One region of the Chitinophaga varians genome, then DNA from elsewhere that is predicted to be linked to it. Evidence: riboswitches for the same ligand, from Rfam matches in the RefSeq annotation. Region 1 holds a riboswitch; each other region holds the start of a gene.
The links. A riboswitch is a leader RNA that binds a small molecule or an ion and turns the genes downstream of it on or off. The one in region 1 is predicted to bind cobalamin.

Region 1 (9,823 bases):
CGTGGTGAGTTTATTGGCCGCGATCATACGGGCCGTAAGTTTCACCGGCTGGGCGGCGATGCCGAGCAGGGCGCGTCTTACTCTTCCATGCAGGATAAGCTGGCCGGCTATCTGTGCTGCGAGGTTGGAGGAGATAGCGAAACACAGTCCCTGTGCCGCAGGGATCATGGCGGTGTTAACACCGATGATCTGTCCGAGGGAGTTGACCAGCGGTCCGCCGCTGTTGCCCGGGTTGAGTGCCGCATCGGTTTGAATGACGTTGTCGATAAGCCTGCCGTTGCTGGCGCGGAGCGTGCGGCCCAACGCACTCACCACGCCGGCGGTAACGGTGTATTGCAGGCCCATGGGATTACCGATGGCGATAGCGATCTGGCCTACCTGTAACGCAGCTGAATCCGCGAAAGACAATGCTTTCAGCCCGGTTTCATCGATCTTGAGCACGGCGATATCCGTAGAGGGATCGGCGCCCTTTATTTCTGCATTGACTTTCCTGCCGTCAACGAAAGAAACGCGGATGCTTTCTGCCTTTTCTATCACGTGGTTATTGGTGATAATAAAGCCGTCAGAAGAAATGATGAAGCCCGATCCCGAGCCGCCCTGCGTTTTTCTTTCCGGATGGCGCCTGTCGTTAACAGGGCGCTGTACTTCAATATGTACAACGGATTCGGCGACCGTGCCTACTACACCGGTAACCGTTTGAGAATATGCATCCAGTAAACCGGCATCGTTTACCGGATGATATGTTAAGAAATTGAGTGCATTTTCCATAATGGAACAAGCGCTCAAATATGTATCCAGAATATAATTCCGCCTTTTTGGCAAAGCGTGGCCGGTGTTGCTGCCAGAATAGGCAGGACTACTGTCAACTTTACTGCTGGCCGTTATGGGAATAGAGGATCCAGTAGAAGCCGTATTTGTCTTTCAATGCCGCAATTTTACCCGCGAAAAAGTCATGCACCGGCCGGGTCCGTTCTCCGCCGGCAGACAACTTTTCAAAAGCTTCTTCCAGTTGCTCGCCCGTGTCGCAGGTAAGACTGATACTGATATTGTTGCCCGCCGGATTTTCACCCATATCGGAAGCCAGTAACAGCAGCGGTCCTTTGGTAATGCTCGCATGCAGTACGTGGTCCTGCTTAAAGGCAGGCCAGTCGTTGGCCATAGGAGAGTCTTTTACGGTCTGCAACGTCAGTTCGCCACCCAGACAGGACTGGTAAAACTTCATGGCTTCCGCGCATTTGCCATCAAAATTTAGGTACACGTTGATCTGTGACATACACTGGTTTTTTACAAAACTACAGCATGCGGCAGGATTGCGCCGGGGGGCGTTGCGACAATTTTGGGGGATAATACGTCCCAGGGCGTGAGCCCCGGGAATTTCATATCATCAAATCAGGGAAAAAATATATCTTCCGTTTATGGCTGTCTCGATTTATTATTCCGTTTTTGACACACCGCTGCCAGAGCATCGTTTTGAGCGGTTGCTGGCCGTATTGCCGGAACAGGCACGGCGCAAGGTGCTGCGTTTTCATCGCTGGGAGGACGCGCATGCCTCTCTTTTAGGCAAACACCTGCTGTTGCATGCATTCTCCCAGGCAGGCCGGCAGCCGGACCTGGAGGAGGTGCTGTATACATCGGCCGGCAGGCCGTACTGGAGCGACGGGCCGGATTTCAATATCTCCCATTCCGGTAATATGGTGGTATGCGCGGTGGATACCGGCGGGCGGGTAGGCATCGATATAGAACAAAACGGGGGGATCGATTTCAGTGATTTCCGGGAACAGTTTGCGGAAAACGAGTGGCGGCAGGTAGTGACTGCGCCCGATCCGGTTTGGCAGTTTTACCGGTACTGGACCATGAAGGAAGCGGTGGCCAAAGCCAATGGGATAGGCATTGTGGAGCTGCCTGCCATACATATTCTCTCCGACAGTGCGGTGGAGTTGCAGGGCTTCACCTGGACGCTGACGCCACTGACCCTGCAGGAGAGCTATGCCGGCCATCTGGCAACAGAAACAACCCCTGCATTTATTTCCATTGAAAAAATTACTTTCTGAAGATAAAAAAGTTGCGTTACTACCCGTAACGCAACTTTGAATGATTAGCAGTCAAACGTCCGAATCACTGTTGTGGTGGGACGGGTAACGCCAAAAGCGTTCTTTTCGTGTGTAGCAGTCAGCCTGGCCACTTTGATAGTGGTCAGTTTCATTTTTTTCTCATTTTTCTTTTTCATACTGTATCGATTTTATGTGATGAATAGAGCCGGTGGTAGTTTGTTGCTTCCGGATGGCGGACTGGGAAGCGTAATACTTGCTCAGGAAGTGATAGAGCACCAGTTCCTGTTTACGTTGATTGGCGAGGAACAGGCGGTTGAGGAACATATGTATGTAGCTGGGCAGCAGCGCTGCTTTTTCGGGGAGTGGTCCATGCTGATGCAGTAGTTGCCGTATTTTTTCTGAGCGCTGCCGGAAAAGGGCCACGGCCTCCTCTACGCCGTTGCGCTCATCATCATGTGGGTTCAGTATACTTTGTATTTTCCGCATCTCCTTGCGGTACTTATCGTTGAGTTGATGTAACAGTGCTTTTTCCCCGCCAAACTCCCGGAAGAAAGCTTGTTGTATTCTTTCCATGAAAGCGGTTTTTTCATCCGGTGAATACCCGAAATCCTGTATCAGCATGTCTGTGCCCCGGAGGGCCAGCTGCCAGCGGTAGTCTTCTCCCTGTTCTTCGTCCAGCAGCCCGGTCATTTGCACGACTGCTTCACTGTCATAACAGAAGATGCTTTCACTGAGCGCCATGGTGGTTTCGCCGTAGCGTTCCATTTCCCGTTCATACGTGTCCGTTTGTATGCGGTATACCAGTGCTTTGCCGGAAAAATCCTGTACGGCGGCGTAGAACCGCTCCAGTACTGTCTTCCAGAAGTCAGGCCGTGTGCCGTGGTGAAACCGGATACGCAGGTGATGGTCCGGATCAGTGTAACGGATAAAGAACCATTTATCGATGAGCGATGCGTCCGTGAGTTGTTGCGCCAGCGGATGCAGCGCTTCTTTCAGGAAATCTTCCGCGGTGCGGGTGCCGCAGTATACTTTCAGGTACAGCCATTCGCTGCCCGGCATAAACTGCCGCTGCGGGGAGGATGCAGCCACCGGACGTGTGTCCGTTGCCGTTGTATCTTTTGGAATAGCGGCAGCGTCATGCACAGGGATGATAAACTGGTTGGTATGCCGGCCATCGGGACCTTCTATCCAGCAGTTTTCGGATGTGCCGAGAAATTCCTGGATGGTAAGGGTGCCGCTTTTGCGCAGCTGTCGTAAAAGCAGCTGCAGTGCGGCTTCCTGGGCAGTGTCTATCAGCAGTTCATTGTCACCTTCCACGATCACCACATGGGAGGGTAGTTGCCACCGTGTTTTGAAAGGATGGAAAATAGCGAGGGACGACTTGCTGCTGTCGAGATCGGGAAAGTCTTTTTTATCCAGCGTCCAGGTGCATTTGCTGAGGAGGATGTTACGATAGCGCACGCGTGGAAGGAAAGTCTCACCCCCCGGCAGTTGCCAGTCCCAGCCGATATTGCCGGAAAAGTCCTGTAGTGGCAGTTCACAGAGGAATTTATACACCGGCAGGCCGTTGCGGTAGTTATGGGCGGTGCTCATGCGGGGCACGATGATCTTGTTCAGTTTGCGGGAGCGCAGCACCACGCGGCCTTGTTGCACGCTGATCATCAGGTCTGACAACGGCAGCTGATGGTCTTCGGCCACCTGTGAGTTGGCGAGATATACGATTTCATAATCGCGCAGCTGAGGGCGCATTAAAATATTGCCGGTGCGGGCTTCCGGCAGATGTACCACTTCCGCAAAAATTTTATCCGGTTCCTGTGCCGCTTCGCGGTCGAGGCAGGCTTTTAGCTGTGTGGCGAGGTGTTCATCACCATGACAGAAACGTCCCAGCAGATTGGCGGCGGAAGGGCCGGCGCATCCGTTCATCTCAAAGAGGTAATCGCCGGCATCTATAGCTGCGGCGCTGGCGCCCAGCAGGCTGCCCATCAGGTACATGCTGTAAGGCATCGGGGATGGCTCTTTTTCCTGTATAGCGTCAAGGTCTGCATCGGTGAGCAGTATTTCGGTGCTGTTGTTTCGCAGGCACTGATAGAGTTGTTGTTGCTGAAACTGTTGCAGCTTGTTTACGGGCCTTGTGGCCGGTGTACTGGCTGCTGCCACAGCGATGTCATCGGCCAGCGGCGTATGGTCTGTATGATGCCCGAGGTGGTGGCCGTAGCCGATGCCCGCTTCGGGGTCGAGGGCGAGGCTGAGCGGTATTTCCTGTTCCTCATACCGCCGGCTGAAAGCCTGGCAGAAATTTTCCAGGTCGGTATGGGGCCGGTGGCGTATCAGTTTGCGCAGTTGTTCCACCTGGGCCGTGATATCGTCGATGACGCGTTGACTGAGCGTGTTTTGCACTGTTGCGACAAAGAGGTCGGTCTGAATGAGGTCTTTGACGCTGGTATCGGGCACCAGCGATTTTACCAGCGAATGTACGTGGCGGTATGCATCGATGCTGCTTTGCTGGTCTTGCAACAGTGATTGTATCTGATGGAGCACGGCAGGCCAGTCGCCGGTATGTTGCAAGGTGGCTGCCCGTTCGAGGAAACGTTTGAAAAACTGTTCGCCGGTGACGGTTGGTTCCAGTTCACTGACCAGCAGCTGGCTTTGCAGCAGCTCTTCCGTAAAATCGTCGGCGTCCGCTTCGGTGATACCGGCTGCTTCATCAACGAGGCTGTTGCGTATATCCTTCAGCGTAGCGCCCTGGGCGGCCCTGTGCAGTACTGCGTCGAGGTAGTCGCTGGCATTAACAGCAGTCAGGAAATAGTGACGGAATTTATTGGTGAGCTGGTAGGCCGCATAACGGTAACGGCTACCTGATTTATATAAAGAGTTGTTGGGATAGAAGAGAAGCTGTTCCCTGACTTCGGGGATGGCGGTAAAGGCTTTGACCAGTTCTGCCACATAGTTCATGTCGAGCCGGCTTTGTTTAATATGTTGCCGGTAATGATGAAGCCGTATGCCAGATTGTTCGCTTACTGCACCTGTAGCGCAGCCGGCAAACAGCCCATAGGGTGTGCAGCGGCTGCTCATGCGCAGGAAGTAACGATAGAGCGCATATAATAATTTATCATCCTCGTGTCCCTGTTCCCATTTCTCCAGTTCCTGGAACAGCTCCGGTGAGGCGATGTAGATAGCTTCGCGGAAAAAAGGTATTTGCAGTAGTTGCCGGATATGTTGGGCCAGATGTGGGTGGGCCAGATTGCTGGTGGTGTCTACCGGTAACAGCGGTGTTCTGACAACGTAAAAATTTTCAGCCTTGATCATGGTTTTCGGTACGCGCTTAGGCCACTGAAGGTAACAGAAACAGGTACGTAAGGCTATCCCGTAAAACCGGTAAATTTCATGTTTAAACAAATAAAATTTTAAAAATCACGTTTTTCCGTGAGCTATGGTTTCATGGTTTCTGCTTACATTTATCAGTATCCTGTAATCCGTAGAAAACCTGATTTAATCACCCTCAAAGTAGAGACTCTGTCCAAAATCCGTTATCTGTTTATCAATCACTCTTCTTTTATTTAAACCTATAAAAATTGTTTTATGAGAAAAACATTTGAAAAAAAGCTGGCGCTCAACAAGATTAAAGTAGCAAAACTGAATGCTTCCCAAGCGGGTAATAACGATATCAAAGCGCCTACTTACACAGGATGCAGCCTGATGGCCAAATGTACTCCTCCGTCAACTAAAAGTTGTTAATCACTAAATAGATAGCAGATGAAAAAACAAGCTGAAAAAAAGCTTAGCCTGGGTAAGATCAAAGTATCTGACCTGAGCCGGAACATGCAGACCAACGAAGCCGATAACCGCTCTGCTGCCTGCGTTTCCCACCCGCTCTCCTGTCTGAGCCAGGGTGCGCCTGTATGCAGTGTTGATTCCTGCCGGTTCTAAACAAAAACATTTGTATTTAAAAACGATACTAATGAAAAAGCAAACTGAAAAAAAACTCAGCTTAGGCAAGATCAGGGTATCTGACCTTAGCAAAAACGTGCAGACTGCCGGTGCAGAAAACCTGGCTGGCTCCCGCAAGTGCATAAGCACCGGTGCGCCGATCTGCAGTGTAGACTCCTGCTTGTATTAAACGGAATTCACGGATTACAGTTGCCCCGGGTTAAAGCCCGGGGCTATTATGTTTTAGGGTATGCATACAATCGCTGTTCACAACATTCTCAGCCCGGAGCTATAGGCCCGGGAACATTATATCTCAGGAACGATGGATTACATGGATTACAAAGACGACATGACTGCCGTGCTGGAAAATATCAGCAGGGAACTGGATGACTTTACTGCCAACGACAACAATGCCGGGCTTTTGGGAGGATATACCGGCTGTGCTTTATTTTATGCCTATTATTATCAGCATACCTCCCGCGATGAGCATCTGGAAAAGGCTTTGTTTGTTGTACAAAAAAGTATAGAGGCTTTATCGGAACTGCCGCTGAACGGATCTTTCTGTGGTGGCGTGGCCGGTGTGGCCTGGTGTATTCAGCATCTGGCACAGATGGGATATATAGAAGACGATGAGGTGGAGGATGCTTTCGGGGAAATAGACCTGATGGTAGCTGCTTTTATGGAAGAATCTTTGTCCGCTGGCAAAAACGATTTTCTACACGAAGGCGTGGGTACGGCATTGTATTTTCTGGAGCGGCCGGCTGCGGTGGCCACGCCGGTGCTGGAACGCCTGGTGGATTATCTCGAGCAATCGGCGCACCGGTTCCCGACAGGCATCACCTGGAAAGACGTTTTCTCTTCACAGAGTGAACAGTACCAGCACCGCGATCTGTACAACCTGGGCCTCGCCCATGGAGTGCCCGCTATTATCGCTATACTCGGACGGCTATACGAAAAAGGCATTGCCCGTGAGAAAGTGCGCCGTTTGATGGAAGGAAGCATCAGCTGGCTGATGTCCCACAAAAAAAGCCATGGTGGGGGAGGGGAATCACTCTACCCGGTATTGGCAGATGCCTCCGGTGAAGCGGTGGGCGATAAACACAGCCGCCTTGGGTGGTGTTATGGTGACCTCGGCATTGCTGTTGCTCTATTGGGGGCCGGAAAACGCCTGCAACGGGCAGATTACAACGAAGCTGCGCTGACCATCCTGCATGATATCGCCCGGCATCGGGATACCCGGAACGGCGCCGTGCATGATGCCTGCATCTGTCACGGCAGCGCGGGCATTGCACATATACTGCAACAGGCCGCTATCGCCACCGGAGATCCCGTCCTGGAAAAAGCCGCTGAAAAGTGGTTGCAAACAACACTCAGTATGAACACCTGGAAGGATGGGCCTGCCGGGTATAAGTTTTATCATCATCCCGATTACCATAACAGTTACAACGTACTCGAAGGTATTGCCGGCGTGGGATTGTCTGTATTAGGCTTTCTCCAGCCGGACATAACACCCGGATGGAATAACAGCCTGCTGATCCCGTAAACTTTTCATGATAGCTTTCTTTTTCTTTTTTTTATATATTACGGGTAGTAAATGAAATCTAAACAGAACGGTTCTCCCGGGAGATGCCATGCCTAAGCATGCCAACGTTACAGCAAATATGAAAAACCATGATCAGATTATATTTTGTGGATGATCATCCATTGATATTAGAGGGACTTCGCGCTTTACTCAGTTATGAAAAGGATATAGAACTGACAGGGGAAACAAGAACAGGGGAGTCTTGCCTCAATTTCCTGCTGCACCACCAGACAGACGTGGTATTACTCGACACCATGCTGCCCGACATTGCCGGGGCGGAATTATGCCACCTGATCAAAAAGAACCATCCTGATACGATGGTGCTCGGACTGAGCTATCATAAAGACGGCCGCGGCATCCAGGATATGATGGACAGCGGCGCGAGCGGCTGCCTGATGAAAAATGCCGATAAAGAGGAGCTGCTAAAAGCCATTCACGATGTCTATAGCGGTCATACCTACCTCTCCGCCGTACTGGCCGCCGAACTGGAAACCACTGCCGGCGCTGCCCGTACCCGGGAACTACATATCACCAAAAGGGAAAAAGAAGTGCTGTGGCTCATCGCCAACGGGCATACGAACCATGAAATAGCGGAAAAACTGTTTATCAGCAGCGATACGGTAGACAGCCATCGCCGCAACCTGCTGGGCAAACTGAAGGCCCGCAATACCGCTATGCTCATTAAATGCGCGATCGACCATAAGCTCCTGACAACTTTTTGAAGAAATAAATTAAAGCACTACCTTCGCACCGCAATGGTTTACCCCCCTCCATTGCGGTGTGGGGTAATTAAAAGGGAACACCGGTGTAAATCCGGGACAGTCCCGCTGCTGTAAGTCTCCATAAACGCCCGGGCAACCATCCGGCCACTGTTGAACATTCAATGGGAAGGCCGCCCGGAGCAGAGATAAGTCAGAATACCTGCCATGCATCAGTTTTTTTAAGCCTTCGTGGAATGAGGCTTGGAAATGAGTCATGATGCAGGACTGATACCCTGCTGTTATCCACCTTGATTTTATTTCCTGTTACGAAGGCCGTTGGATGAATTATCAAAACGGTGAATTAACATGCGTATCCCATTACTGAGGACCACCTTGTACATGGTGCTCGCAGGATGCCCTGTTGTGTCCCTGATGGCGCAACAGCAAACTGACAGCACCCGGACCAAAGACCTGCGGGAAATATCTGTCATTGCCCCCAGGGGCGGTAAAGAAATCGCCCCCGGGCAACAACTGAAAGGGGCGGAGCTGCAAAGACTGAACTCCCAGTCTGTCGCGGATGCGCTGCGCTTTTTTTCGGGTATCCAGATAAAAGACTACGGTGGCATCGGCGGCCTGAAAACAGTGGACATACGCAGCATGGGCACCAACCACACCGGCGTGTTCTATGACGGCATCGAACTGGGCAACGCACAAAACGGCGTGGTGGACCTGGGCAAATTCTCCCTGGACAACATGGAGGAAATAGCGCTCTACAACGGACAGAAAAGCAGCATCTTCCAACCGGCAAAAGACTATGGCTCCTCAGGGTCCATCTATCTCACCACCCTTAAGCCCCGTTTCGAAGAAGGCGAAAGAAGACACCTGAGAGGAACGTTTAAGACCGGCTCCTTTGGCCTCGTCAACCCTTCCGTGCTATGGCAGGAGAAAATCAGCAGCCGCGTATCGGCCACTTTCAGCGGTGAGTGGACCAACGCCAACGGCCAGTATAAATTCCGCTACCGGAAAACCGACAAACAAAACCCTGCCGCGGGATATGATACCACGGCCATCCGTAAAAACGGCGATATCAACGCTTTCCGCCTCGAAGGCAGCCTGCACGGCGTCATGAACGGCGGTGAATGGAACTCCAAAATCTACTTTTACGATTCAGAACGCGGCCTGCCCGGCTATATGGCCAACAACCTGTTTGTACATGTGGACCGCCAATGGGACCGGAACTTCTTTGCACAGTCATCCTGGCGCAAAGACATCTCGCCCAGGTACAGCCTGATGTTCAACGGTAAATACGCCTACGACTATACGCATTACCTGGCCCCGGATACTGCCTACTTTGCGGAGAACCGCTACTATCAGCAGGAAGTATACCTGTCGGTCGCCAATCAGTTTGCCGTGACCAACTGGTGGAACGTAGGACTGTCAGGGGATTTTCAATGGAACAAACTGGACGCGGACCTGAAAGGCTTCTCCTATCCGCAGCGCTTCACCACCCTGGTGGCATTGGCCACGTCCGTTAACTTCCAGCGTTTCAGCGCGCAGGCCAG
Region 2 (9,823 bases), 900 kb from region 1:
AATACTTTCCCCAAATCGGATCATCCCAAAACCGCATATCATCAAGGTTATATTTGTATTTATATTCACCATTTACCTCTTTAAGTGTAGCGAACTCAGTAAAATACGTGTCCTTAATAAGTTCTGAAGCCGCTTCCCCATCATAGAAATTTATTATACTGAACGGGTCCATCCACTTTAATTTGAATCCATCTTCTTGCCGTACCCCCAGATAACAAAATGCATCATAGTACCAATCATAATTCTTATCAGGCTTAAGCTGTCTGTTGACTGGATTTTTCGTAAGAACAAACAATATTACCTTTTGATAGTCTTTACTATACAGTATAGTATCAATTTGTAGTGCTGTCGAATCATAATATTCGGCACTGTGAAAGGACTGTTCATGTCTGGTTATCAATTCCCTCATCTGATGCGTTAACACGCCTTTATGCTTTGCGTAACCATCTGCGTCGAGCTTTATGGTATTTTGATACGCTTTAGGGGTGCGTAATTTCCTTTCTGTGCAAGAAAGTACTATTAAGCTAAATACAAAAAAGACAATTGCTTTATGTTTCATCATATATTTAATATTTCCCATCTCCTTCCAACGTCCAAATCACCGCTAAAAATTGTCCATATCACCCTCCGCCAAGTTTCACGCAAAAAACTACTTTTGAAAAAAACATTTCCTATGGCGAACATCTTACACCGTGTGGGCGTTAAAACGGCTTCGCCCGATAACGTTTACCGCACACTTACAACAAGGGACGGACTTGCCGGCTGGTGGACCACCGACACCAAAGGAGAAGGTGACCAGGTGGGCAATATCATCGAATTCCGGTTTGGCAATGATGGATTCGATATAAAAGTCAAAAAACTACAAGCCCCCACACAAGTGGAATGGGAAGTACTGGATGGCCCGCAGGAATGGATCGGCACCACCATCAGTTTTGAACTGAAACAGGAAGGCGATTACATCATCCTGCTGTTTAAGCATCTGAACTGGAAAGAGCCGGTAGAGTTCATGCACCATTGCAGCACGAAGTGGGCCATATTCCTGATGAGCCTGAAATCACTGGTAGAAACAGGGAAAGGCGCCCCCTTTCCTGTTGATGTCAAAGTTGACAACTGGAACTAAAAATAAATGCTTATTCATCGCTTTCATCTTTGGGTGCAGGAAGATTGATAACGGGCAACTTCTCTCCCCTCGCTTTCGCGACCCGGTAATGTGACCAGTTTTCAATTTCCTGCTCTCCATAGATGATCATTCTCACAGCAACATCTTTGGTGTCCATATCTCCGACATACATTTTCTGATGATCGGGCACGGCTTCGTAACTGCTCTTCAGCTGCTCCTTATTTTCGAGTGTTGGATTGTCCAGGTATTGCTGATACGCCGTTCTGCAAACTTCGATGGAAGAAGGCTCTCCCTTTAACTCCCTGATAATGTCCCGGACTTCCAGTAATTTCTCCCGGATATCGGTGGCATACTGCTCCTTTTGGACTGTAAAGCTTCCAAGGCCATGTATGTTGACTTTAGCATGTACCGGAACTTCCGACAAAATTATTCCTTTGGTTATTAATTCCTCGAATTCTTCCAGGGTGGTGTATACCGTTTTTTCCAGACGGGACAGATGAATGGTAAGGTCGGGGAAAATGATCACTTTAACCAGGTGGTATTCCTCGCTCACTTTATAAAACAGGTGTATGCTTTCCCCGCCTATTTTTTCAGGAAAAAAATCATTGGCCGTTCTTTTTTGTTCTTTGTAAACAGTTCCGTTTGCGCTCTCTCCTATCTTAATACCATTAACAACTTTTTGCCTGTATTGGTAGATATTTTCCAGTGTTGGGTTGAGTATCCTGATCAGCTGCAACACATAGTCAATAAAACTTTCCGCATCAAACAACCAGGAACCATTGGTGATGGTCCAGCTGCCCAGTCCATGAATAGAGATAGCTTCATTGTCCGGGATATTCAACACTACCCAACCTCTTCTGACATCTTCCTTAAAATGTGCGAGATCTTCAAAGTTCCAGCAGTCTACTCTGCCATCTGCATAAACATCAATATCAACAAAAAAATAACTGCCATTACGGATAACCGCGGGAATGGAAAAGCCTTCGATCAGTTGTTTTCTGTATACGTTTGTGGTTGGGTTAATCATCTTTCTTTTCTTTTTTGAAGAAACTGGTATTCAGCTGGCTAAAGTATTCTTTTTTAGTCGTTCACACAAACGGCACCTCTTTCTTTTTCAATAATTTATTGTACTTTCGCGCCGCAATTGGTTTTTAACATAGGTTTCACGATGTTAAAATTAATAGGGAATCAGGTGTAAATCCTGAGCAGACCCGCTACTGTAAGTTCTGCAACAACACCCGGACATCTACTCGCCACTGTTTTTAGTGAATAAAAACGGGAAGGCCGTCCGAAGTGAGAACAAGCCAGGAGACCTGCCAATGCAGATAATTTTTAAAGCTTCGAGGATAGGGCTTTGAATGCAACTTGCACTGAAATTATTTCGGCGTCTTATTGTTTTCGCATGTCATCTGATAGGCTATCAAACCAGTCATTTAGTACTAGCATTTTATGAAAAAAAGCGTTTTCGCATTTGGGGCGTTCGTCGCCGTCGCATTGGTATCCTGTTCAAAAAAAGATTCTACTGAGCCTATGCCGGTTGGGACCGGAGAAGTAGCCATCATCAATGTGCTTTCTCAAAACGGTGTAGCACAGGAAGACACCCTGGTGTTTAAAGCAAAGGCGCCACAGGGCAGCACCTTCAACTGGACCGTCAACGGCAAGGGCACCACCGCTACCGACTCCATTTTTAAATTTGTATCAACGGACATGGGTGAACATATTATCGCTGTCACCGCTTCCACCAATAATAAAAAGGTCTCCTCCCAGACAAGTGTTACCGTATATGGAAAATACAAATACGGCACCTTTATTTTAAATGAGGGCAACATGACCACGGAGAACGGATCACTGATATTCATCAGTCCCAAAGGCGTAATAACGGACAGTGCTTACTTTAAGGCCAATGGCACCCAACTGGGAAACGTGGCACAAGACCTCTTCATCAGCAACAACAAAATATACATCATTTCCCAAAACGGTAAAAAGAACGCGGTAGGCGACGCTTTTAGCAACGACGGCCTGCTCGTTGTGGCCAATGCGGAAACGCTTAAAAAGGTAGCCGCCTACAACGATGAACTGGCCGCATTAAGCTGGCCTACGCATGTGGCAGTGTTAAACGAGGAAAATGTCATCATCCGTGATAACAATGGCTTATACAGATTTAATCCGATCACCAAAGCCCTCACCTTTATCAAAGGCTCCCGGTCTGCCGCCAAGCTGACCCTGGCCGTTTCCAACAATAAAATATTTGCCGCCGCCGGCTCTAAAGTATATGTCGTGGAACCGAATAAGGACACGCTCACCTATGCTTTGGATATGAAAGGGTCTGTAAGCGGTGTGGTAAGAGCCAGTGACGGTAATATCTGGGTATCCACCACCGGATCACCTGCTAAAATTTCCAAAATCAATTTCAGGGACTACTCCCTGATAAAAGCCAATGATATCATCACAGGCAGCGTGAGCGCAGGTTTTGGGGCTACGCCGGGCATCACGGCTAAGGGGGACACGCTTTATTTCAGCGGCGCCGGTACCAAAATATACCGCCACGTTTTCAGCATGGGCGCAACTGAATTTATGGCAGATGCAAAGACAGTCGTTCAGAATGCCAACATCGTATACAACAATATCGCTGTACATCCGGTCACAGGAGAAGTATACCTGAACACCATGAAGGCTTATGGCAGAGACTACCTGACTAATAATATCAGCGTGTTCAACTTTAACAATAAAGATATTTTAAGCGCTAACTATAAAGACCACACGAAATTTCCTGCTGGTATATTCTTCACCGAATCCTTTAACTAAATACACCGGATACTGAAAGAGGAGGTTGTCTTAATATTAAGACGACCTCTTTTTATTATACAAATACTTGATATCTTTATAAGGTATCTTACCCTCTGAATATAGGATACCCGACAATTATGAAAACAACAACGAAAGTTCCGCTACAGGTGATCCTTTGTATCACCCTGTTTTTTGTTGTATTGACAAGCTGCAACCATCAAAACGGACACGACAAAACGCCCGGCAATGATAGCACCGGGCTGCTGTTGTCCGAAAACAGCATGCAGGCGGACCTGTCGGTCTTATTCACGGCTTTCAAAGATATCCATCCGGCTTATGGCCTGTATACCCCGGCAGACAGCGTGGCCAAACTGTATCACAGTATTGCCGGCACCCTTCGGCAGCCGGTGTCTGAAGACGAATTTATTACCAGAATCTCCCCTTTGGTCAGTGCTTTAAAATGCGGGCATACCCAGATCAAACATTCAGCTAACTACAAGCCATACACCGGAGATAAAACATTCCATCTGCCATTCAAGGTTTTAGTGCAAGACGACAAAGCCTGGGTTACCTATCACCAGGTAGAGGCACTCCATACCGGCGATGAGCTGTTGTCCGTGAACGATGTACCTGTGGCGGACATCATTCGCCACGGCAGTGATTTATATGCTATGGATGGCAACAACCATACTTTTAAGGAACTGTTTTTAAGCGAATACGATGGGTTTGAAGATGCCTGTAATAAATGCTACCGGTGGGCGCCTCCCTACCGTATCCGTATTCGTACGAAAGATGGTAGTGAGAAAGCCGTAACAGTTGATACGGTTTCTTCCAAAATACCACAGGCAGAACCGGTGAAAGAAATTGACAGTTACAATGGGTGGGCGGTATCCGGGGCAACTGAATACCTGCCATTGCGCTATTTACCTGGCGCCTCCCTGGCCTGTTTTGAAGTCCATACTTATCAATATGAAGACACCGCCATCTATCAGAAAGCTTTCCGTGAGATACATGAAAAAGGTATCAACAACCTGATAATTGATCTGAGACACAATACCGGAGGGGATATAAGGGTGGCCGCTAAATTACTGACCTATCTCGCAGATGCACCTTTCCAAATGGTGGGAGATGTCTGGTCCAGAGTGCCTGACCCAACGAAAACAGCATTCGAACGTTACTTCAACCCTGAAATATCCAATAGTTTCACTCAAAGCTTTAAGCCGCGGGACATAAAAACAGACGGGCATTACCTTGTCGGGTTTCGGCCTGTATTTGGCGACTTGATGGGCAGCACCCGTCTTGCGCCAACTGATCATTATACGGGCAACCTGTTTGTACTGACAGACGGCGCCACGTTTTCATCCGGCGCTCATACAGCGGCGGCGATTAAACAATACTGCCGCAAAGCCGTATTCATTGGCCGCGAGACAGGAGGCGGATCAGAGGGCTGCAGCGGTGGCACCATCCAACACCTGACACTACCGAATACCGGCATACAAGTCGATTTTCCACTACTAAGACTCGTGTCTGTGCTAAAACACCCGGTGAAAGGACAGGGAATATTACCAGACAAGATAATACACCTTACACCGGCAGATGTTGTTACGCATAATGACCCTGACATAAAAGCGGCAATAGGCCTGATATCCCTTTAGACGCCATTCCATTGAACGGTTAGACAGAAAGAATCAGTTTTATCAAAACATATAAATGGCAATATCCCCCGGACTTACATTAACAGTTTTGATGTTAGTGCCTACATTTACCAGCGTTCCATTCTTACGTACCTGTTTTACGCCGGGACCACAGCGTATCGTTAAATCCATTGGTTGTCTAAAATCCCGGTTAACAATCACCAGATAGTTGGTCTTACCATTCTTTAATACAGACACTACGGCTCCCGTTCCTTTTGTAGCAAGCTGTTTAATAGGCGCAGGCAATGATTTCAACGGCACGGTTCCTTGGGGAATTGAGGCTCCTGTATGTGCCACTGATACTACTTTGGCACCAAGAAAAACACCTGATAAGTCTTTTATTTCCCGGTTAACGGCTTGCATATTGTAATAAACATCACTTCGCTTCAAGTCTCTTGTAATTGGACCATTGCGAAAATTCATACCCTCTTCATAGGGCGTACAGTAAGTAAAATACTGAATACCCTGTGCCCCATATGCCAAATTACTGAAGACCTGTAATCTCAATTGAGACAAGGTGGGTATCGGATAGGGTCCATGTGCTACTGTCAGTGCAAATGCCCAGAACGCCTTGCCGGCATTCCTTGCTTCAGCGGAAAAAATTTCCAGGTTCTCGTACCAAATATCGCGGACGCCAGTATCCAGAATGGGATAATGGTCAAATGACAACCACTGCACAGGCACTTCCCTGATAAATGCTCTCACATATTCCCGATAGCTGTCGATACCCAACTGCTGCTTCGTTGCATAATTGGGCAATAAATTCACGTAGGCAAAGTGCTTTGGATCAATACTACGTACTTTCCTCACCAATTCGGCGACCATCGGGAAATCCCTCGTGGAAGGTTCATCAAAAATATAATATCCTGCGAGCCCCGGATGATTCATGAATCTTCTTACCGTAGCCTCGGTAGCACTTTGAAGCTCAGCACACCGAACCATCAATTTCACATCCGTTTTCGCGGCAGCATCTAATGCTTTTTCAGCACTCTCCAAACTTCGATAATACATGTAAGTATAATTGGCCCCAGATGCCCTTAATTCCTGATAACGTTCCACTGAGGTTTCATCAGGGGGTATCCCATACCAGGCAACAATGGGTATTTGTGCCGACCTGCTCAATCTGCTTTGGGCAACTGCTATATTAAGGCATCCAAATATTGCACAGACAATCAAAACGAAAAATTGCTTCATTGATTATATTTTTTAAAGATAATATGTAGCACTACAAACTACAGGCCATAAGTATGCTTACTCCTGATCATCAATCATTTACTTTAAAAATGGGAAATAATCCCAAAAACATAACTATGAATCGGTATACAAGATCTGTTATCTACTACACCGATCGCCACATGACTTTATCAATACATCAATTGGTCCAAAAATGTTTTGACAATCACAACAAATCGATCCGGTTGGTCCATATGCAGGCTATGACCGGCGTTTTCCAACTGTGCCACCTGTAGCCCGGAGTTAACGCGCTGCAATGCTTCTGCAACAGTAGCAGATACCACTCCTCTGTCACCAAACAAAAGAAGGGCGGGGATATCGATCCTGCTTACCAGCTGCTTGTAATCAGGGTTGGGCGGCGTCAGCACGTCAAATGCCGCCATGCTGGTTTGAAGGCGGGCACGGGCAAACAGTTCCAGCGTTTCCGCTGACCGGTGAGGATGTCTTCTCCGGGCATCCGCAATTAATTCTTCCAGCGACAAGGCAAGTACCTTACGGTGTTGATCGGCCACATCACTGTCGCGCACTTCACGTTGTACCTGCGGGCTTAGAAATGTGGGATCAGCTAAAATTACGCCGCGAAGCAGATTGGGTTTACGGCCAGCCACCACAGCCGCCGTCATGCCGCCCATCGAATGCCCGACCAATACAGGAGCAGGCAATCCTAAAACATCTATCAAACCGGCAACGTCGCTGGCAAGATCATCATAACGGTAGCCATGGTCAGGAACACCGGAAAGCCCATGCCCGCGGGCATCGGGCATAATCACATCATATTCGCGTTCCAGCGAACGGGCCAGGCCTGTCCAGCATAAGCCATTGGTCATAAGGCCGTGCAGCAGTATCACCGGAGGCTTGTTCCCCCCTGTCCTGGTGTAGTGTATCCGGAGATTATTGGCTTTACAGATAGCGGTGCTCCAATTACTCATTGTCTGTTTTTTTCCGGTTTCATGTCGATATATCACCCTTCCATTTTTCACCATCTCTGCGGTATCAACTAATACCTCATCGCCACAGTATCACCTCAATTTTATTTCAAAGGCATCTTTAAACCCGAGGATAAATTCCCGTAACGCCGCTTCGTTGGATGAATAAGCACAGAACATACCTGCTTCCGGATCGAAACTAATCTCACCCGCCAGTGCCGGCCGTTCTGCCAAAAAACCTATTGCCAGGGATTCCCAGTCATATCCATTGCCTTCAACGCCTTCGATGCCTTCCTCTTCCCAGGTGTCAAAAATAGCAGCCTTATATTCTCCGGCATCCAGGCACACAGAAAACGTGTCTTCATATTTCACCCAAAAAAATGGTTTGATGGCTGCTTCAAAATCTTTAATGTCCATATTGTTCTAATGCTTTAAAAAGTTCTTCTCCGTTAGCTTTTATACACTCTCTGTATTCCGCCGGCATATTGTTTTGCGCGATGTCATTACCTGCCGGTGCAATGCTAAACATTTTCATTTTTTAAAGGTAAGATATTATAACGGTCATGCCTATAGCAGATTTCCATGTATGGCGAAGGCGACTGCGATAACTCCATCCATAAAGTGATCACAGCTGTGCATCCCGTCCAAAATACCTACATTGCGGGAATAACCGCCTAAAACAATAATTGCATGCCTTCAGCATCAGATGATATTATCACCGAAAGATTAACGCTCCGGTTATTGGGAAATGAAGTCAGGAACGCCTGCCTCGCCGCCGACCTGGCCAAAGCATCCCAACTGCTGGGAGCAGCTGTGCCCGAGGCTTTCCTGGAACACCCCAGCAGTCTGCAGCACGAACAGCAGCAACTGGCAGCGAACACCCACTACGCTCCCTGGTCTTCCAGGGCTATCATACTTACCGGGGAGATGAAGGCCATCGGCCTTATCCGCTTTCATGCCGCCCCTGACCTCAATGCATCAAAGGAGTATATGAAAGGCGCCGTAGAAGTAGGCTACCAGATTTTGGCGCCTTACCGGAGAAAAGGCTACGCCCGCGAAGCCGTGACAGCAGCCTTTGATTGGGCACGCACTTATTTTCATGTGAACCGTTTTATTGCTTCCGTGTCTCCGGATAATCTGCCTTCCATGAACCTCGTGCAGTCCCTTGGTTTCACCAAAGTGGACGAAGTGATGGATGAAATTGACGGTATGGAGTATGTGTATTCCTGTAATTACTAATTGCCCTTCTTATCCCCTGATAATCAAAGTCATCATTTTTGGCTGGGTGTAAAAAAGAGAGTACTTTACGCCGCCGAAAAAATAGCGTATCCTATTTTTTCGTAGAAATACATTTTTGATAACCATGCTATGCGTCCGCTGCAAACCTATGTGCAGCAGGACATATTCTTGTACGATGAAAAAAATACTGAGCATACTGCTATGTGGCAGCACATTGTTTGGAACCTTATCTGTCCTGGGCCAGGGCCAACGACCTCCCTTAAAGGAGCCTGTAAAAGTGATCCCTTCGTCCCCTGAAGCATCAGCGCTGGGGCGGTATGGGGAATGGCCGGTCAGCCTGCATACGGGCACGACCAACATCAGCGTTCCGTTTTACACGATTTCACAGCGAGACCTGTCATTGCCGGTACAGTTGTCGTACCACGCTTCCGGTATTAAAGTGGAAGATGTGGCTTCATGGGTAGGTACCGGCTGGGCACTGGAAGCCGGCGGGATGATCACCCGCACCGTACAGGGCATCCCTGACGATGAAATGAACGGCTATATGAGAACGCGTACGGAACTCGACAACTTTCCGAAAGTGTTTGACGCCAGGCAGCCCAGGGACTACAAAATTTTAAGTGAAGCCAGTCAGACCGGCGTCACACCTTATGACACAGAGCCGGACTGGTACTTCTTTAACTTCGCCGGCAAATCCGGAAAGTTCTTTATAGATAAAGACGGCAGCATGAAATCTATGCCTGTCAGCAACCTGAAAGTGGTACACTATCCTGCGTTCATTTCCGGGAATCTCAGTGAGCGTTACTGGGAAATACTGGATGACA
Region 3 (9,823 bases), on a different contig from region 1:
TTCAGATAGAGGTTGTACAAGGTATCTAGCCCCAGCTGATCATTGTATTCCCACTCTACAAATATTTTCGTGGGCTTAAATTTTTTGATGTGGTCAGTGATAAGCTCCAGCTCCTGCTGGGACTTTTTACTCATGACGTCAAACGTCTCTAATTTCGTCAGATCAGCACCGGGATTGTTAAAATGGAATACCCCTACTAAAAGCACCTCCTTTTGATGCTGGGCCTGGACACTGATGGTGAGAGCAAACACTGCTACGGCAAGGGCTATGTACAACTTCTTCATAATCCTGTTTTTTTAGAACAAAGAAATGGAAATGATAGTCATTAAAATTGTACAAATGTAAACTACCTAAAAAACGAACCACACGTTCTCCTTCCCTGTATCTACTTTGCCAAAGAAGTCGGAAGGTGTAAAATGGGTGAAGCCCCGGAAATCACGAATAAAATGAGACTGGTCGTAGAACTGCGCGAGATACGACAACTGTGTGAGGCTACCGGATTTCTGTTTTTCCGAGATAGCATTTCTGAAACGGTGTATTTTCCTGAACTCAGAGGGAGACTTCCCTATGTGTTGGATAAAAATCCTGTTGAGGTATTGCCTCGATATCTTATGCTTTGCTGCGATGTCATTAATTTTCAGGTCCGACTGAACATCGGCGATGAGTTGTTCCGCCAGGGAAAAATCGTTGTATTTCAGTTTTGACAGCCAATAGTCTTCCAGTTTTCTGATTTGGGCATCCCTGCCCCGCGTATTGAATATCTCAGCCATTTTTTCCTGGTAATCAGCAAAAGGATTGAAGCTGACAATATCTGCTTTGAACATCTCGGGTAAGTCGTCCACAAATTGATTTAACCCCAATGGTTTGAAATAAATCGTTATTTCATCTGTAACGGCATGCTGGATTATCTCAATAGGACGCACATACCGGCTCACCAGGCTGGATGCGATGTTATTTTGCCGGGAAGCAGCAACAACAATTTTATTTTCTTCCAATATCAGATCAGTATGCTGATACACGGCAGCAATACAGTAGTTATTGGGGAAAGTCCAGTATTTTATTACTTCTGAGATAGCTTTTTTATCAATAAAATAAAAGCCTTCCATGTATTGCTTTAATATCTCACTGGACGGTTTGTAAAACTGAACTTCCATTTATTGTATATTTTTCAATGAATGCCGAAGCTCCAGGAATTTCTCTTTTGGCATCATACCATTGATGGCGATAGTCCCATCTTCCCCGATACGCACTTCGACTTTATTTTTGATGGTATGCAGCTTGTTTTCCAAATGCTGATACCGTGCTGTCTGAAAAAAGATACGCTGATTGGAAGAACCCACCCATGGCCGCTCGAAGCTGGTCAGGGCCTTTAAGTAAGGCCCATCCACAAAAATATCACAAAGCGCGATGATAGCCGCTTTATGCGGGCAACCGCTTTCCAGGATGGCTTCTTTCGTATAGCCGCTGAAAAACATCAGCGATAGTCCGGATGCTTTTACCGCTTGTAAAAAAGGCAGTAGCGCCGCTGCCTGGTCCATGGGCTCACCGCCTAATACAGTGAGGCCTTCAATGTCCGGTGTTTCGGCGAGTATTTGCAGTAAGGTTGATGGATCTGTCGCCTTCCCCTTGTTTTTGTCCCAGGTATGTGGCACCATACAGTCCTCGCACCTGACAGAACAACCCTGTACCCAAAGGCAGGCCCGGAGCCCTGGCCCTTCCGCGGCTGTTACCGGTATAAACGCATTGATATATAGCTGTTCCATTAACTTAAAATTCAATCACCCTTCCGCCTCCTCTTTTCGGCGCATCGAAATTTACGTAGCCCCTGATCCTGTCTACCTGTTCGGAAGAAAGCTCCATCCGTTTTTTCAGGTCATTTATGTCCGTGAAGTTGCCGCCGGTCTTTCTCTCTGAAATAATCGTTTTTGCCAGTATCCGGTTGATGCCGCGCAGCTGCATCAGCTCCTCTTCCCCTGAGGTGTTTACATTTACTATAAATGTCGCGGTGGATTCCTGTGGCAACGGTGGCGGCTGAAATGAAGCAGGAGATACAACCGGTTCCCGTGACGGCTGCCGGTTGAATGACTGGCCCATCGTGTCTTTAGCAACGCCGGCGCTATTACTGTTTGACGCCCGGGCAGGACCGGCAAATAAATTAGCACCATTGCTGATACATCCGACGGCGGCGATGACATAGCCAATCAACGCCAGTCCGCTCGCGATATCATCTGTAAGTCCGTGCGGCGCGGTCAGGTACTCGCCGATAAAATTCCGGATATAGTCTTCCACCTGATGGTCCGTTGCCAGCACCTCCATATCGAAAGTCAGGTCATATTTGCCTTTTCCTGTGGTGGCTTTCACTTTATTGAGGTAATGCCCATAGAGGCACTGGCTCAACTGATGAAAAGCCGCCCCGGCTTTTCCGGTTAACCGGCCCTGTTGTGCAGCTGCCAGCAAGGGCTTGTTTTTGGGGTCCTGCTCTATCAGCTCAGCGGCCGTATTTTTTAACACCTGTTGCAGGTTGGATTCCATTTCAACGGAATCCATCATTATATCCTGTTTCACGGCCACTGTCTGCAGGTTCTTTTCGAAAGCCGCCGGGAAGGCGGTCCTGACGGGCTTCTCCCTGTGAGCGGAAACGTTCAGCAGCACAATTATCCCCAATGTTACCCCGGAGATAATACAATAGATGGCCACCCAGCGTTTCTTTTTCAGTTTGTACGCCATGATGATAGCAGCCACAGTGTTTATAAACGGGACAATACCGGTAATGACGCCCAGCAACACGCCCCATAGTCGTTTTAAAGACATACTAGAGATTATTTGAAAGATGTGACCGGTCGTCTGTTTTAACCTCCTGCTCGTAATACCCGGCCGTCAGGGTCTCATTAATAATTTTCCCTTCGATGAGTTGTTCGATCAGTTTTTCGTAATCCTTACAGGACGGCCCTTTTACGCCGTTTATTTCAGCGGTTACATTTCCGTCTTTATCTATTGAGATGATCAGTTTGCCTTCGGTAGACATCAGCCATTCAAATTAAATGTTAATACGATAGACTGGTTCTTCTGAACAGTTTCCTGTTCCAACACCAGTCCTTTTTCTTCCGCCTTTGCTTTTATGGTATTGTAGACGTAGTCCTGCACCATGCCCCTGTATTCAGCCTCCATATCTCTCACCAGTGTTCTTACTGCGTCTCCTTCCATGGAATTAAAATACTGTACTTCGTAAAAACCGGTACTGCTCATCCGGAATACAAGCTGATGGCCGGATATCCCGGTTTCAAGGGCATTGTCCCTATCATTGATGGTGGCGTTATATAACTTCGCCAGGGTATTCCTGAGCAGCGCTTCACTCTTCATTTTTGTCTGAACAGAGAAGGTTGATTTTCTATGGGCTGCCAGGCTCTGCATGGCTTCCTCCAATGTGATCCGGGGTCTTATATCATATCTTACGCTCATGGTTGTAAATTTTAGAATTCTATGCTGCGGCCGCCTCGCGAAGCCTCTTCATCCGGCTTTTCAGGATCATTGTTCACCGCCGGGGCATTAGGTATTTTATGGCTGACAGAAGTAGCGGATACCGCCCGGACATTCGCCCATTCCCTGATGGCTCGGATCTTCTCCGATTGGGTGACCACCAGCGGAACAGTATTTTCGATGGCGGTAATAAAATCGTCCATGGTGATGGCCCTGTTTTCAGAGAATGCTTCAAACAAGCCACTGATCACCACCTGTTCAATTTCTGCTCCCGTAAAACCTTCTGTTCTTTCTACCAGGGGATCGATGAAATTGTCATCCAGTTTCAGGTCACCCAGTACTTCAGGATGTGTCAGCCGTTTTTTTAAGTGGATATCTATAATGATTTTTCTTTCTGCCCTGGTGGGAAGATCAACAAAAAATATCTCATCAAAACGGCCTTTACGCATCAGCTCCGGTGGCAGGAAATCGATATTATTGGCGGTAGCCACCACAAACACAAACTTCTCTTTCTCCTGCATCCAGGTGAGGAAAGTTCCGAACAGGCGGGTAGCCGTACCGCTGTCACCGGAGGAGCCTATGCCTGAAAAAGCCTTTTCTATCTCATCGATCCACAGCACACAGGGCGCCATTGATTCTGCCGTTTGAATGACCGTGCGCATGTTACGCTCACTGCTGCCGACGAGGCCGCTGAATACTGCGCCCATGTCCAGTCTCAGCAGGGGCACGTTCCAGGAGGTGCTGACGGTTTTTGCCGTTAAACTTTTACCACAGCCAGGCAAACCGGTGATCAGGACACCGCGGGGCGCCGGGATATTATATTTCCGGGCTTGCTCAGACCAGCTGTCAGCGCGTTTTTCCAGCCACTTCTTCAGGTTCTCCAATCCGCCGATGTCTCCCATCTTCAGTTTGGGCATACTGAATTCCAGAAGGCCGTTGCGGTGAATGATCTGCTTCTTTTCTTCCGCGATGGTGCTGATATCATGCACATCCAATATTCCGTCATTCACCATGGACAAGGCAAAGGCATTTTCCGCTTCATTGAGGGTAAGTCCGCAGGCCGCCTCACATAGGCGGGCCACTGCATTGTTGGCATTCAGGTCGAAACGCAGGCGTTGGTTCTGTCTGTTCTGCTCCACCAGGTTGAGCAATACCTGCTGGATCTCGTCTGCCGTTGGGAGCGCGAACTCTTTGATCAGTATCTCTTTCTGCAGCGCATCAGGAATAAATTTATCATGACCGGTGATGATGACCGTCTTCAGCCAGTCGCCTTCTTTAATGCGCCAAACCAGGTCTTTTAACTTACGGATAATATTCTGCTCACAGTTGGGACTGGCCAGTTGTGCGTACATGTCTTTCAGAATGAGCACGCCGTCTTCCTCCAGTTCATCTGCAAACTCCAACGCCCGCATGGGTGTTTTCACATCCCCTTTTTCAGGCCTGTTGTTTTTGACATAACCATCCACGACGGTCCATTCCCATACCGGTCTGGGTTTACTAAACAGGGCGGTGTCCTGTAACATTGTTTTTACGGTGTCAACAAATCGCTTCTCTTCCCAGGTAACAACATAGATGATAGGAAAGCGCGCTTTAATCAGGGCCGCAAGTTCTTTCGTAAAATCAGTAGCAGGCATATCGGTTTAATTAGTTACTACAAACAATCCACAGACAAGGATATTTTGTTATCACCCTTATAGCGTCGAAAATATCCGGGTAAATATATATCATTTTCGCCCAATTACTATACCAGGGGGATTTCCAGCCGTCCTTGGCTGGTTTTGGCCGTATATTCATACAGGTGGTAACGGCGCCGGATATATGTCAGTTAAAAATTATTTTACCGAACGTTGCGCCAGACCATCCCGGCTCTGAAAGGCGTGACAAATGCTGCATGTACCTGTTCATAAAAAAACGGGTTACAGCAACTGTAACCCGTTTTCCTGTTATGGTAAAATATATTATTACATCTGCTTGCCCCACGCATCGAATTTTTTTCCCTGCATGGTGTATATCCTCGATGTTCCTTCTCCGTCGGTATCATTGTCAGAGGAAGGTGCGAACGGCACTACCACAGCACCGGAAGTATTGATCAGCGCCACTTCTTCCACATCATTGTTCGTACGGATGACCTGCGAAAGGCCCAGGTTGAAGTCTGTGGCCATTTTGTATTCAAACGGAATGGCCACCTTGCCCTGTGGGTCCAGGAAGCCGTATTTACCATCCGCATTGGTCACCATAGCGAGACCCTCACTAAATGGCCGCATGTTGTAATAACCTTTCAGATTAATCACTTTAACGCCCTGTGGATTGATAAAGTAGCTGTTGCCCCCTTTGTCAGTTACCAGCAACAACCCGTTGGTGAACACACCGGAGGTCACATACGGGCCGGCCACAGCTTTGCCGGTTTGATCGTAGATAGTGGTAACGCCAGCCAGCGGGCCGTCTTCTTCTGATTTATTGGCGAATATCAGCTTAGTGGCAGGATCAATGGTGATGTCCACAAACTCCATCGGCAGCACCATTTGCCCGGCGGCGTTCATCACACCAAATATCCTGTCGTTGATCCTGTTGGGAGAGGCTTTCACGAGGTCAGCCGACAGGGTTTCCACATGTTCTTTAATGGGCACCAGCTGTTTGGCGGCTGTGTCCAGCCGGTAATACTGATACGCGGGCGCTTTGCCGTTGGCAAAGAACCAGGGCGTGATCTGGCGCAGCTCTTCATAGTTGTACGGAATAGCTATTTTGCCTGTGGCGGCGGATATAAATCCAAATTTATCGCTGCCGGCCTCTGCTACCATCATCAAGCCGGTATGGTTAGGCTCCAGGTTGCGCAAGACCAGGGTTTTCTTTCCTTCTTTGGTGCCGTCCTGGATATGTACTTTGATCCTGGCAACGTTCCCTTTGAAGTAGGCGTCCACGTAGCCTTTGTCCACATCGTCAAAAGGTGTTTCAGACGGCATCTTGTCCAGGATGTCTTTCTGCAGGGCGGCTATGTCTTTATAGGCGCCTTTCTCCAGGTTCTTCAACAGCCCTTCCACGACCTTCCTGTAGTCTTTCAGCATGCCTGCGATGTTCTCACCGCCTTCCGGCGCTCTGAGATAGCTGGTGCGGTCCAGCTGTTTACCATCTTTATTAAATGCTTCTATTTCGAGGTAACCTTTATAGGCTTCCTTTTCCAGAGAAACACGGACAAAGTTGTCCTGAATGCGCTCCAGTTTCACAGGCGTACCTTTAAAGTCGCCCTTGTCATGTTTATCATCCAGCTGAATAACAGCGGTTTTCACCGGATAGCTGTAGGTGGCCTCTGCCAGAACGCTATCGATCGTTTTCAGGGAATTTACCCGGTGAGACTCACTCAGGTCGAGCTTCTCAGATTGTTTGCTTCCGTCGTGGAAGTATATTTCCTTCGTAATAAAAACAGGTGTCTCAGTTGCGCTTCTCCTCATAGAAGGGCCGTCCGGTTCCAGCTGGCTGTAGCCGTTGCTATACTTCTGGTTGAAGCCTGCGTCGCTGAGGGCGAGCTGATAGGCCGCTTCCATCCGGGCCGGATCGGTGATAGAAAAAGGCGAGCCTTCCTTTTCGTCTTCCGGCTTAAAGTGCTGCGGTTTATCTTCGTTCTTGAAATTGCCCATGAATTTGATGAAAGCGCCTACTTTCTCATTTTCCTCTTCCAGCTGTGCTTTCGCTTCTGCCAGGCTTTTGCCGTCTAATTGTTTTACAAAGTCTGCTACAAACTGTGACGGCTGGTGACTTTTACAGGCCTGCACCGCCAGCATAACTGCTACGCATGTACTAAATCGGTTGGTGGTTCTCCTCATTGATCGTTATTAATAATTAAATATTGGGGGAATTGGATATAACAAACCCTTACGGGGGCGAAAAATAGTAAAAAAATGCTAACTGCCAAAAAAGCAACCACTTAGGCTTTTCCGGATTATGTACCGGAATGCACTAACATTATGCCGTCGCCGGTATCACTTCTTACCCCAGGCTCCTCTCCATTGAAGACGACCGTACCCGCCAATGCATGCAATAGCTGCTGCTGCTGATCAAAACAGTTTTATCGCCCTTTATCTGCATAAAAAAGCCGGGGGACACCCGGCCTTTATTTACGCTGTAATTTATACTGCCATTTATACGGCAAGATATTCCTCCAGAACACTCTTCACATCATTGGCAACATCGTTCACCTCTCTGCTCTCAATTCTGAATTTCGGCAGGAAATAAATCAACTCCTTGTCCTTGAACAGCGCGATAGATGGTGATGAAGGAGGAATGTCCGGTATGTAACTACGGAAACGCGCAGTCGCTTCCATGTCCTGACCGGCAAAGACCGTCACTATACGGTCCGGCTTTTTAATACTGTTGTCTTCCATGATTTTCCTGATAGCAGGGCGGGCTACACCGGCAGCACAACCGCAGATGCTGTTGATGATCACCATTGTTGTTCCATCCTGGGCCATCGCTTTGTCTACATCCGCCGGCGTAAGCATTTCCTTTACGCCCAGGTCGGTCAGCTCATCTTTAAATGGCTTAATTAATAAAGGGGAATAAGGCATGATAATGTATTTGAGGGTTAGAAATGGGTAATCATATCACATTCTATAACACCACAACGTTTCAAAATGTTACCGGCAGATACAGCTTTTTTCTGACAGAGGCAGCTTTAAAAACCATTTAATACATTGAAAACCAGCAACAAAAAGCACCTTACAAAAACCGTTTGGCTTTTATCTGGCGAATTGTATACTTTCGCAGGCACAATCAGTTCTTACTTTATTTCTTATCAGCCGGAGAGGTTTTACTTCACGTAAATTAATAGGGAATTGTGTGTAAATCACAAGCTGTCCCGCAACTGTAAGTAACTTAAAGGTTTTGCCACAATGATGTCCACTGCCGCAAGGTGGGAAGGACGGCAAAATGTTACAAGCCAGGAGACCTGCCTAACCGGATTTGACAATGCTTTCGCGGATTGAAGTAATGTCGGATGATTTTCTCTGTGTACCTATGGGCATCCTGTGCCCTGCAGGGAGATCGTTTATGCTTCTCCGTCATTCCCCTTCCGCGAAACATCGTGAAATTCAGCAAAGAACTTTTAATTGATTTCATCATTTTAAAAGTTTCAGATGCGCACACACAATCTTGGCTACCCGAGGATAGGCAGCCGGCGTGAACTCAAAAAATCCTGCGAAGCTTACTGGGCAGGCAAACAGACACTGTCTGAATTATTAGCCACAGGGCAAGGCATTCGCCAAAAGAACTGGCAGCTTCAACAGGATGCCGGTATTGACCTCGTCCCATGCAACGACTTTTCCTTTTATGACCAGGTGCTGGACATGAGCCTGATGCTGGGCGCTATTCCAACGCGTTACATCCCCCTGATCACCGAGCGGCAATTGTCCGCCACCGACCTGATGTTTGCCATGGCAAGGGGTTATCAGCAGGACGGTTACGACATCACTGCCATGGAGATGACCAAATGGTTTGATACCAACTACCACTACATCGTCCCGGAATTCACGGCAGCACAGCAATTTGCACTCTTCTCTGAAAAAGCCATCGATGAGTTTAAAGAGGCCAGGCAGCAGCAGATCAATGCCAAACCGGTATTGCTTGGTCCTGTTTCATACCTGTTACTGGGCAAGGAAAAAGAACAACACTTCTCCCGTATTGAACTGATAGACCGCTTGCTGCCAGTGTATCTGCAGATCATCGGTAAACTGTATGATGCCGGCGCACGGACCATCCAGCTGGACGAGCCTTGCCTTTCCCTCAATCTGGCAGAAAAAGAAAGACAGGTGTTCAGCAGTGCCTATCACAACATAAAAGCGGCTTTCCCCGACCTGCATATCATATTGGCAAGCTATTTTGAATGTTATGGTGATAATCTTCCTACAGTCCTTCAACTGCCTGTTGACATCCTGCACCTTGATCTGGTGAGATGTCCGAGCCAACTGGGGGATATCCTTGCGTCCCCGTTACTGTCCGATACGATGCAACTGTCACTGGGACTGGTAGACGGAAGGAATATCTGGATCAATGACTACCGTCATTCCCTGTCACAGATATCGCAAGCCAGCAGTAAGCTCGGGGCCGGCAGGATATGGATCGCCCCTTCCTGTTCCCTGCTGCACTCCCCTTGTGACCTCAGCCTGGAGAGCCAGGAAAATACCCTGACGCCAGAAATCAAACAGTGGCTGGCCTTCGCCAAACAGAAAATCGAGGAAGTGGTAACATTACGGCAGTTGGCCTCCGCATCACCGGCAGCAGCCGCAACAGCCGGGCTGGAAGCAAATATCAGGGCTATAGAAAGCAGGAAAACATCTCCCCTGGTCCACGACCACAA

Region 2: it holds a riboswitch for cobalamin, as region 1 does, so the genes downstream of both, HGH92_RS03975 (DUF5074 domain-containing protein) here and HGH92_RS00310 (TonB-dependent receptor) in region 1, are expected to answer to the same signal.
Region 3: it holds a riboswitch for cobalamin, as region 1 does, so the genes downstream of both, metE (5-methyltetrahydropteroyltriglutamate--homocysteine S-methyltransferase) here and HGH92_RS00310 (TonB-dependent receptor) in region 1, are expected to answer to the same signal.

What each region holds. Positions count from the first base shown of each region.
Region 1 is NZ_JABAIA010000001.1:78,040-87,862, reverse strand. It holds gene HGH92_RS00355 (S1C family serine protease) at 1-768, opposite strand, end outside; gene HGH92_RS00350 (VOC family protein) at 869-1,273, opposite strand; gene HGH92_RS00345 (4'-phosphopantetheinyl transferase family protein) at 1,416-2,051, shown strand; gene HGH92_RS33990 (hypothetical protein) at 2,096-2,227, opposite strand; gene HGH92_RS00340 (lantibiotic dehydratase) at 2,211-5,357, opposite strand; gene HGH92_RS00335 (class I lanthipeptide) at 5,631-5,786, shown strand; gene HGH92_RS00330 (hypothetical protein) at 5,805-5,978, shown strand; gene HGH92_RS00325 (hypothetical protein) at 6,010-6,168, shown strand; gene HGH92_RS00320 (lanthionine synthetase C family protein) at 6,301-7,521, shown strand; gene HGH92_RS00315 (response regulator) at 7,650-8,282, shown strand; cobalamin riboswitch at 8,300-8,504, shown strand; gene HGH92_RS00310 (TonB-dependent receptor) at 8,628-9,823, shown strand, end outside.
Region 2 is NZ_JABAIA010000001.1:976,868-986,690, forward strand. It holds gene HGH92_RS03960 (hypothetical protein) at 1-562, opposite strand, end outside; gene HGH92_RS03965 (SRPBCC family protein) at 674-1,120, shown strand; gene HGH92_RS03970 (hypothetical protein) at 1,131-2,147, opposite strand; cobalamin riboswitch at 2,249-2,456, shown strand; gene HGH92_RS03975 (DUF5074 domain-containing protein) at 2,651-3,925, shown strand; gene HGH92_RS03980 (S41 family peptidase) at 4,045-5,562, shown strand; gene HGH92_RS03985 (hypothetical protein) at 5,605-6,795, opposite strand; gene HGH92_RS03990 (alpha/beta fold hydrolase) at 6,966-7,763, opposite strand; gene HGH92_RS03995 (Imm51 family immunity protein) at 7,854-8,177, opposite strand; gene HGH92_RS04000 (GNAT family N-acetyltransferase) at 8,451-8,999, shown strand; gene HGH92_RS04005 (hypothetical protein) at 9,175-9,823, shown strand, end outside.
Region 3 is NZ_JABAIA010000002.1:1,325,099-1,334,921, reverse strand. It holds gene HGH92_RS20000 (DUF5694 domain-containing protein) at 1-284, opposite strand, end outside; gene HGH92_RS19995 (helix-turn-helix domain-containing protein) at 351-1,154, opposite strand; gene HGH92_RS19990 (4Fe-4S single cluster domain-containing protein) at 1,155-1,763, opposite strand; gene HGH92_RS19985 (ComEA family DNA-binding protein) at 1,768-2,811, opposite strand; gene HGH92_RS19980 (DUF2997 domain-containing protein) at 2,813-3,025, opposite strand; gene HGH92_RS19975 (hypothetical protein) at 3,025-3,459, opposite strand; gene HGH92_RS19970 (AAA family ATPase) at 3,471-5,111, opposite strand; gene HGH92_RS19965 (WG repeat-containing protein) at 5,439-7,295, opposite strand; gene HGH92_RS19960 (BrxA/BrxB family bacilliredoxin) at 7,611-8,036, opposite strand; cobalamin riboswitch at 8,257-8,439, shown strand; gene metE (5-methyltetrahydropteroyltriglutamate--homocysteine S-methyltransferase) at 8,604-9,823, shown strand, end outside.